2 regions of the Streptomyces sp. NBC_01381 genome follow, and region 2 is predicted to be linked to the other one. Evidence: predicted binding sites of a transcription regulator. Region 2 holds the regulator's gene; the other holds the start of a gene.
The links. The regulator HrcA, encoded in region 2, represses chaperone genes, less so after heat shock. The targets are predictions, from matches to a motif close to TTNGCACTCNGNNNNNCNGAGTGCNAA.
Positions count from the first base shown of each region.

Region 1 (3,411 bases), 1.2 Mb from region 2:
GAACACCATCGCCAAGTCGCTGGCCATCGGCAACCCGGCCGACGGGCCGTACGTGCTGGACATCGCGCGTCGCACGGGCGGGGCGGTGGAGGACGTCAACGACGAGCAGGTCGTCGATGCGATCAAGTTGCTCGCGCGGACGGAAGGCATCTTCGCGGAGACCGCGGGTGGGGTGACGGTCGGCGTCACGAAGAAGCTGGTCGAGGCTGGCCTCATCGATCCGTCCCTCACCACGGTCGTGCTGAACACCGGGGACGGCCTGAAGACGCTTGACGCCGTCGCTGAGACCTCGCAGGCGACTGCGACCATCCGGCCCAGTCTTGACGCGTTCCGCGCCGCGGGGCTTGCAGGCTAGTCGCCGTAGGGGCTGACCGCCGTCGCCGACCGGCTGGTCGTGGTCCGTCCTCGCGCAGTTCCCCGCGCCCCTTTCAGGGGCGCTCCCTCCCCGTATCTCTGAGGTGAACCCCATGAGCGTCAACGTCCGCATCCCCACCATTCTTCGCACCTACACCGGCGGTCAGGCCGAGGTCGCCGCCGAGGGGGCGAACCTCTCCGAGGTCATCGCCGACCTGGAGAAGAAGCACGCCGGTATCGCCGCCCGCGTCCTGGACGACCAGGGCAAGCTGCGCCGCTTCGTGAACGTGTACGTCAACGACGACGACGTCCGTTTCGAGCAGGGTCTGGAGACGGCCACTCCGGACGGCGCGGGTGTCTCGATCATTCCTGCCGTCGCCGGCGGCTGATCCTTTACGCAACCACCCTGTGTTATCTCAATTGCCCCCTCCGCGAGAGAAGTGGAGGGGGCAATTCCATGTGGTTGAGCGCGGTACAGTTGGGAAACGAGCTTCTCCGTTTGTGCCGAGCGCATATACGAAGTCGGTCCGGAGCCGATAAGAAGTAGCCAAAGTGCACTGCCCATTTGAGCCGATCGCGGCATTTGTCTGGCCCGACTTGCCCTGAACTCCGGCAAATTCTCCGCATATTTCCGATCGGGCGTGCCCGGAATTCTCGTCCGATTGACCTGTTGCAGACGGCAGTTGGACAGATACATTCAGCCGCGGTCGACGCGTTCCGGCGCACACCTCCACATCCCATTGGGGGGGTGAGGTCTGACCCGGGTCCGCGAAGTGCGGGCCCGTGCAAGGGCCAGTAATAGGGGAGTTAGGCATGGCTCAGGGCACCGTCAAGTGGTTCAACGCGGAGAAGGGGTACGGCTTCATCGCGGTCGACGGTGGTGCGGATGTTTTCGTCCACTACAGCGCGATCCAGATGGACGGCTACCGCACCCTTGAAGAAGGTCAGCGAGTCGAGTTCGAGATCTCGCAGGGCCAGAAGGGTCCGCAGGCGGACATGGTCAAGCTCGCCGTCTGATCTCGGCGCGATCGGCCACCGACGCACTCACGGCGAGGGGCCCGTATCCCGACAGGGGTACGGGCCCCTCGTACGTCTGGGATCCGCCAGGGGCGCTTGCACTCGTAGGGGGCGAGTGCTAATCATTGGCTTAGCACTCTCCCAGTGAGAGTGACAGAACTTGGATCGGGTCAGCGAGGTCCGCAGGCCGGGTGGGGCAAGGAACCACACGGCGCGCAGGCCGTCCGTCGCGGGCGCGGGCACGGTCCGTTTGCATTTCCACCCCGTCCGGGAGGACCACTTCACATGGCCAAGATCATCGCGTTCGACGAGGAGGCACGGCGCGGCCTCGAGCGCGGCATGAACCAGCTCGCCGACGCCGTCAAGGTGACCCTGGGCCCCAAGGGTCGCAACGTCGTCCTCGAGAAGAAGTGGGGCGCCCCCACGATCACCAACGATGGTGTCTCCATCGCCAAGGAGATCGAGCTCGAGGACCCGTACGAGAAGATCGGCGCCGAGCTGGTCAAGGAGGTCGCGAAGAAGACGGACGACGTCGCCGGTGACGGCACGACGACCGCGACCGTCCTGGCCCAGGCCCTGGTGCGCGAGGGTCTGCGCAACGTGGCCGCCGGTGCCAACCCGATGGCCCTCAAGCGCGGCATCGAGAAGGCCGTCGAGGCCGTCTCGGGCGCCCTGCTCGAGCAGGCGAAGGATGTCGAGACCAAGGAGCAGATTGCTTCGACGGCCTCCATCTCCGCCGCCGACACCCAGATCGGCGAGCTCATCGCCGAGGCGATGGACAAGGTCGGCAAGGAAGGCGTCATCACCGTCGAGGAGTCGCAGACCTTCGGGCTCGAGCTTGAGCTCACCGAGGGCATGCGCTTCGACAAGGGCTACATCTCGGCGTACTTCGCGACCGACATGGAGCGCATGGAGGCGGCCCTGGATGACCCGTACATCCTGATCGTCAACTCCAAGATCTCCAACGTGAAGGACCTGCTCCCGCTCCTGGAGAAGGTCATGCAGTCGGGCAAGCCGCTGCTGATCATCGCCGAGGACGTCGAGGGCGAGGCCCTGTCGACCCTGGTCGTCAACAAGATCCGTGGCACCTTCAAGTCCGTCGCCGTCAAGGCCCCGGGCTTCGGTGACCGCCGCAAGGCCATGCTCGGCGACATCGCCATCCTCACCGGTGGCACCGTCATCTCCGAGGAGGTCGGCCTCAAGCTGGAGAACGCCGGTCTCGACCTGCTCGGCCGCGCCCGCAAGGTCGTCATCACCAAGGACGAGACCACGATCGTCGACGGCTCCGGTGAGAGCGACCAGGTCCAGGGTCGCGTCAACCAGATCCGCGCCGAGATCGAGAACTCGGACAGCGACTACGACCGCGAGAAGCTGCAGGAGCGCCTGGCGAAGCTCGCCGGCGGTGTTGCGGTCATCAAGGCCGGTGCCGCGACCGAGGTCGAGCTCAAGGAGCGCAAGCACCGCATCGAGGACGCCGTTCGCAACGCGAAGGCCGCCGTCGAAGAGGGCATCGTCGCCGGTGGTGGCGTGGCCCTCATCCAGGCCGCCGCCGTCTTCGAGAAGCTTGAGCTCGAGGGTGACGAGGCCACCGGTGCCGCCGCTGTGAAGCTGGCCCTCGAGGCCCCGCTGAAGCAGATCGCCGTCAACGCCGGCCTTGAGGGTGGCGTCGTCGTCGAGAAGGTGCGCAACCTGACCGTCGGCCACGGCCTGAACGCCGCGACCGGTGAGTACGTCGACATGATCGCCGAGGGCATCCTCGACCCGGCGAAGGTGACGCGCTCTGCCCTGCAGAACGCCGCCTCCATCGCCGCGCTGTTCCTCACCACCGAGGCCGTCATCGCCGACAAGCCGGAGAAGGCGGGCGCTGCCCCGGCCGGCGGCGGCATGCCGGGCGGTGACATGGACTTCTGAGCCTCTTCGGCTCGGTAGGCCAGTCTTCACGTACCGAGGGCGGCACTCCTTCTCACGAAGGGGTGCCGCCCTCGGGCGTTTTCTGTACGACCTTCCATACGGCCTTCTATGCGACCAGAGTCCTGACCG
Region 1 is NZ_JAPEPI010000001.1:1,193,989-1,197,399, forward strand. It holds gene thrC (threonine synthase) at 1-355, shown strand, start outside; gene OG453_RS05800 (MoaD/ThiS family protein) at 468-743, shown strand; gene OG453_RS05805 (cold-shock protein) at 1,168-1,371, shown strand; gene groL (chaperonin GroEL) at 1,657-3,282, shown strand.
Region 1: a site for HrcA is predicted at 1,502-1,528, ahead of groL (chaperonin GroEL). Genes of this name have one in related genera too.

Region 2 (3,411 bases):
CGAGCCCCCCGGCCTCGGACACGGCGGCGGCGAGCTGCGGACAGGAAGCACCGCCCGCCATGGGGGCCTGCACGATCGGGTAGCGGCAGAGATCGGTCAGCGCGGTGGACATGAACGCATCGTGCCATGCCCTGGGCGGGCGGCCGAATCGCCCCTTCCGTTAGCTGTAGCGCCCCGAAAGGGGCGCGGGGAACTGCGCGAGCAACCAAGAACGACCCGCAGACGACAAAGTGCCCCCGGCAGGGAGCAATCCACTGCCGGGGGCAAAAGCAAGGCGCTACCGCCCGTTGAACGCATCCTTCAAGCGCGAGAACAACCCCTGCTGCCCAGGCTGGAATTGGCCGGTAGGCCGCTCCTCGCCCCGGAGCTGCGAAAGCTCCCTCAGCACCCGCTCCTGCTCCGCGTCCAGCTTCGTCGGCGTGAGCACCTCGACGTGGACGATCAGATCGCCACGGCCCCCGCCCCGCAGATGCGTTACGCCACGCCCGTGCAGCGGGACGGACTGCCCCGACTGCGTACCGGGCCGGATGTCGATCTCCTCGAGCCCGTCAAGCGTCTCCAGCGGCACCTTCGTGCCCAGCGCCGCCGCCGTCATCGGGATCGTCACCGTGCAGTGCAGATCGTCGCCGCGCCGCTGGAACACGGCGTGCGGCAGCTCGTGGATCTCGACGTACAGGTCACCGGCGGGACCGCCGCCGGGGCCGACCTCGCCCTCGCCCGCGAGCTGGATCCGCGTGCCGTTGTCGACACCCGCGGGGATCTTCACGGTGAGCGTCCGCCGCGACCGGATGCGGCCGTCACCGGCGCACTCGGGGCACGGCGTGGGCACGACCGTGCCGAAGCCCTGACACTGCGGGCAGGGCCGCGAGGTCATGACCTGGCCGAGGAAGGACCGCGTGACCTGCGACACCTCACCGCGACCGCGGCACATGTCACACGTCTGGGCGGAGGTGCCGGGAGCGGCACCCTCCCCACTACAGGTCGTACAGACGACAGCCGTGTCGACCTGAATGTCCTTGGTGGTCCCGAAGGCGGCCTCGTCGAGGTCGATCTCCAGACGGATCATGGCGTCCTGGCCACGGCGCGTGCGCGAGCGCGGTCCGCGCTGCGACGCCGTACCGAAGAAGGCATCCATGATGTCCGAGAAGTTCCCGAACCCGCCCTGCCCGAAGCCGCCGGCACCGCCGCCGCCCGCCTGGGACAGCGGGTCGCCGCCGAGGTCGTAGACCTGCTTCTTCTGCGGGTCCGACAACACCTCGTACGCGGCGTTGATCTCCTTGAAGCGCTCCTGAGTCTTCGGATCCGGATTCACATCCGGGTGAAGCTCACGCGCCAGCCTCCGGAAGGCCTTCTTGATCTCGTCCTGGGAAGCGTCGCGGCGCACGCCTAGTACGGCGTAGTAGTCCGTGGCCACTTACGACTCCGCCAGGATCTGTCCGACGTAACGTGCCACTGCGCGTACTGCTCCCATCGTTCCCGGATAGTCCATGCGTGTCGGTCCGACCACGCCGAGTTTGGCTACTGCCTCGCTGCCCGAACCGTAGCCGACCGAGACCACGGACGTGGAGCTGAGTCCCTCATGGGCGTTCTCATGACCGATCCGTACGGTCATGCCCGAATCCGTGGCCTCGCCAAGCAACTTGAGGAGTACGACCTGCTCCTCGAGGGCCTCGAGGACGGGCCGGATGGTGAGGGGAAAGTCATGTCCGAAGCGGGTGAGATTGGCCGTTCCGCCGATCATCAGCCGCTCCTCGGTCTCCTCGACGAGGGTTTCGAGAAGCGTGGAGAGCACCGTGGCCACCGTGCCCCGGTCCTCCGCGTCGAAGGAGTCCGTCATGTCCTGCACCAGCTGCGGCACGTCCGCGAAGCGACGGCCCGCGACCCGGCTGTTGAGCCGCGCCCGCAGGTCGGCGAGCGAGGTCTCGCCGAACGGCGCCGGACAGTCGATCATGCGCTGCTCGACCCGTCCGGTGTCCGTGATCAGTACGAGCATCAGGCGGGCCGGGGCCAGCGAGAGCAGCTCCACGTGCCGGACGGTCGAGCGGGTCAGGGACGGGTACTGCACGACGGCGACCTGCCGGGTCAGCTGCGCGAGCAGACGCACCGTACGAGCGACCACGTCATCGAGGTCGACGGCACCGTCGAGGAAGTTCTGGATGGCCCTGCGCTCGGGCGCCGCCATCGGCTTGACGCCGGCGAGCCGGTCGACGAAGAGGCGGTACCCCTTGTCGGTCGGGATGCGCCCCGCGCTCGTATGAGGCTGGGCGATGAACCCTTCCTCCTCCAGCGCCGCCATGTCGTTGCGGACCGTCGCCGGGGAGACGCCGAGGCTGTGCCGTTCGGTGAGGGCCTTGGAGCCGACGGGCTCCTCCGTCCCCACATAGTCGTGGACGATGGCGCGCAGCACCTCGAGCCTGCGTTCACTGAGCATCCGCGCACACCTCCACCGATTCGTCCACCGCTTCGCCCTGACATTTGTCTGCCCTGAGCCCCTGCCTGGCACTCCCCTCGGGCGAGTGCCAGTCCTCACCGCGCCCAGTGTACGGCCGACGGGTACGGGCCCGGCAAGGGCCGGACCTCGCGGTTCGGAACAGCGGGCGAGGCAGCGGCTGCCAACCGGTCCGCCGGGGGCTAGCGTCGGCTTATGGACGTGGCGCTGGCATGGGACGAGGCGGGTTGGGAGCGGCTTGCGCCGCATGTCGGGCGGCGGCGCCTTCCGGTGTGGGACTGCACGGCGGGGCTCGTCGTCGGCGGCGAATCCGCCCTCATGATCGAGGCGGGCGCGACGCTGCGGGAGGGCGCGGAGCTGCGGACCCAGGCCCGCACCATCCTGGGCGGCGGCCGCCGGGTCACCCATCTCGCCCTGACCCACCCGCACTTCGACCATGTGCTCGGGGCGGCGGCGTTCGCGGGGGTTGAGCTGTACGGCGCGGTGGGCCTGGACTCGCTCCTCGCCAAGGGCCGCGACGAGCTGCGGGACTCAGCGGTACGGCACGGTGTCCCGCTGGATGCCGCAGCCGAGGCGGCCGATCTCCTCGTCCACCCGCATCACTTGGTGTGCGGGGAGTGGACGCTCGACCTGGGCGGCGGGGTGCAGGTGCTGCTCGCGAACGTCGGCCCCGGCCACTCGGGCCACGACCTGGCGGTCCTCGTCCCCGGCACGGAAGCGTCCCCCGAGATCGTCTTCTGCGGCGATCTGGTGGAGGAGTCGGGCGAACCGCAGGCGGGTTCCGACGCGGTCCCCAAGCACTGGCCGGCGGCGCTCGACCGGCTCCTCGACCTGGGCGGGGAGGACGCGTTGTACGTCCCCGGGCACGGAGCCGTGGTGAATGCGGAGTTTGTCCGTGCGCAACGGGCCACACTGGCGGCACGCTTCGGCGTGTCGTAGGCGGTGGGGCGCCGCCTCTTCCT
Region 2 is NZ_JAPEPI010000001.1:2,441,727-2,445,137, reverse strand. It holds gene OG453_RS11540 (nitronate monooxygenase) at 1-112, opposite strand, end outside; gene dnaJ (molecular chaperone DnaJ) at 278-1,414, opposite strand; gene hrcA (heat-inducible transcriptional repressor HrcA) at 1,415-2,431, opposite strand; gene OG453_RS11525 (MBL fold metallo-hydrolase) at 2,645-3,388, shown strand.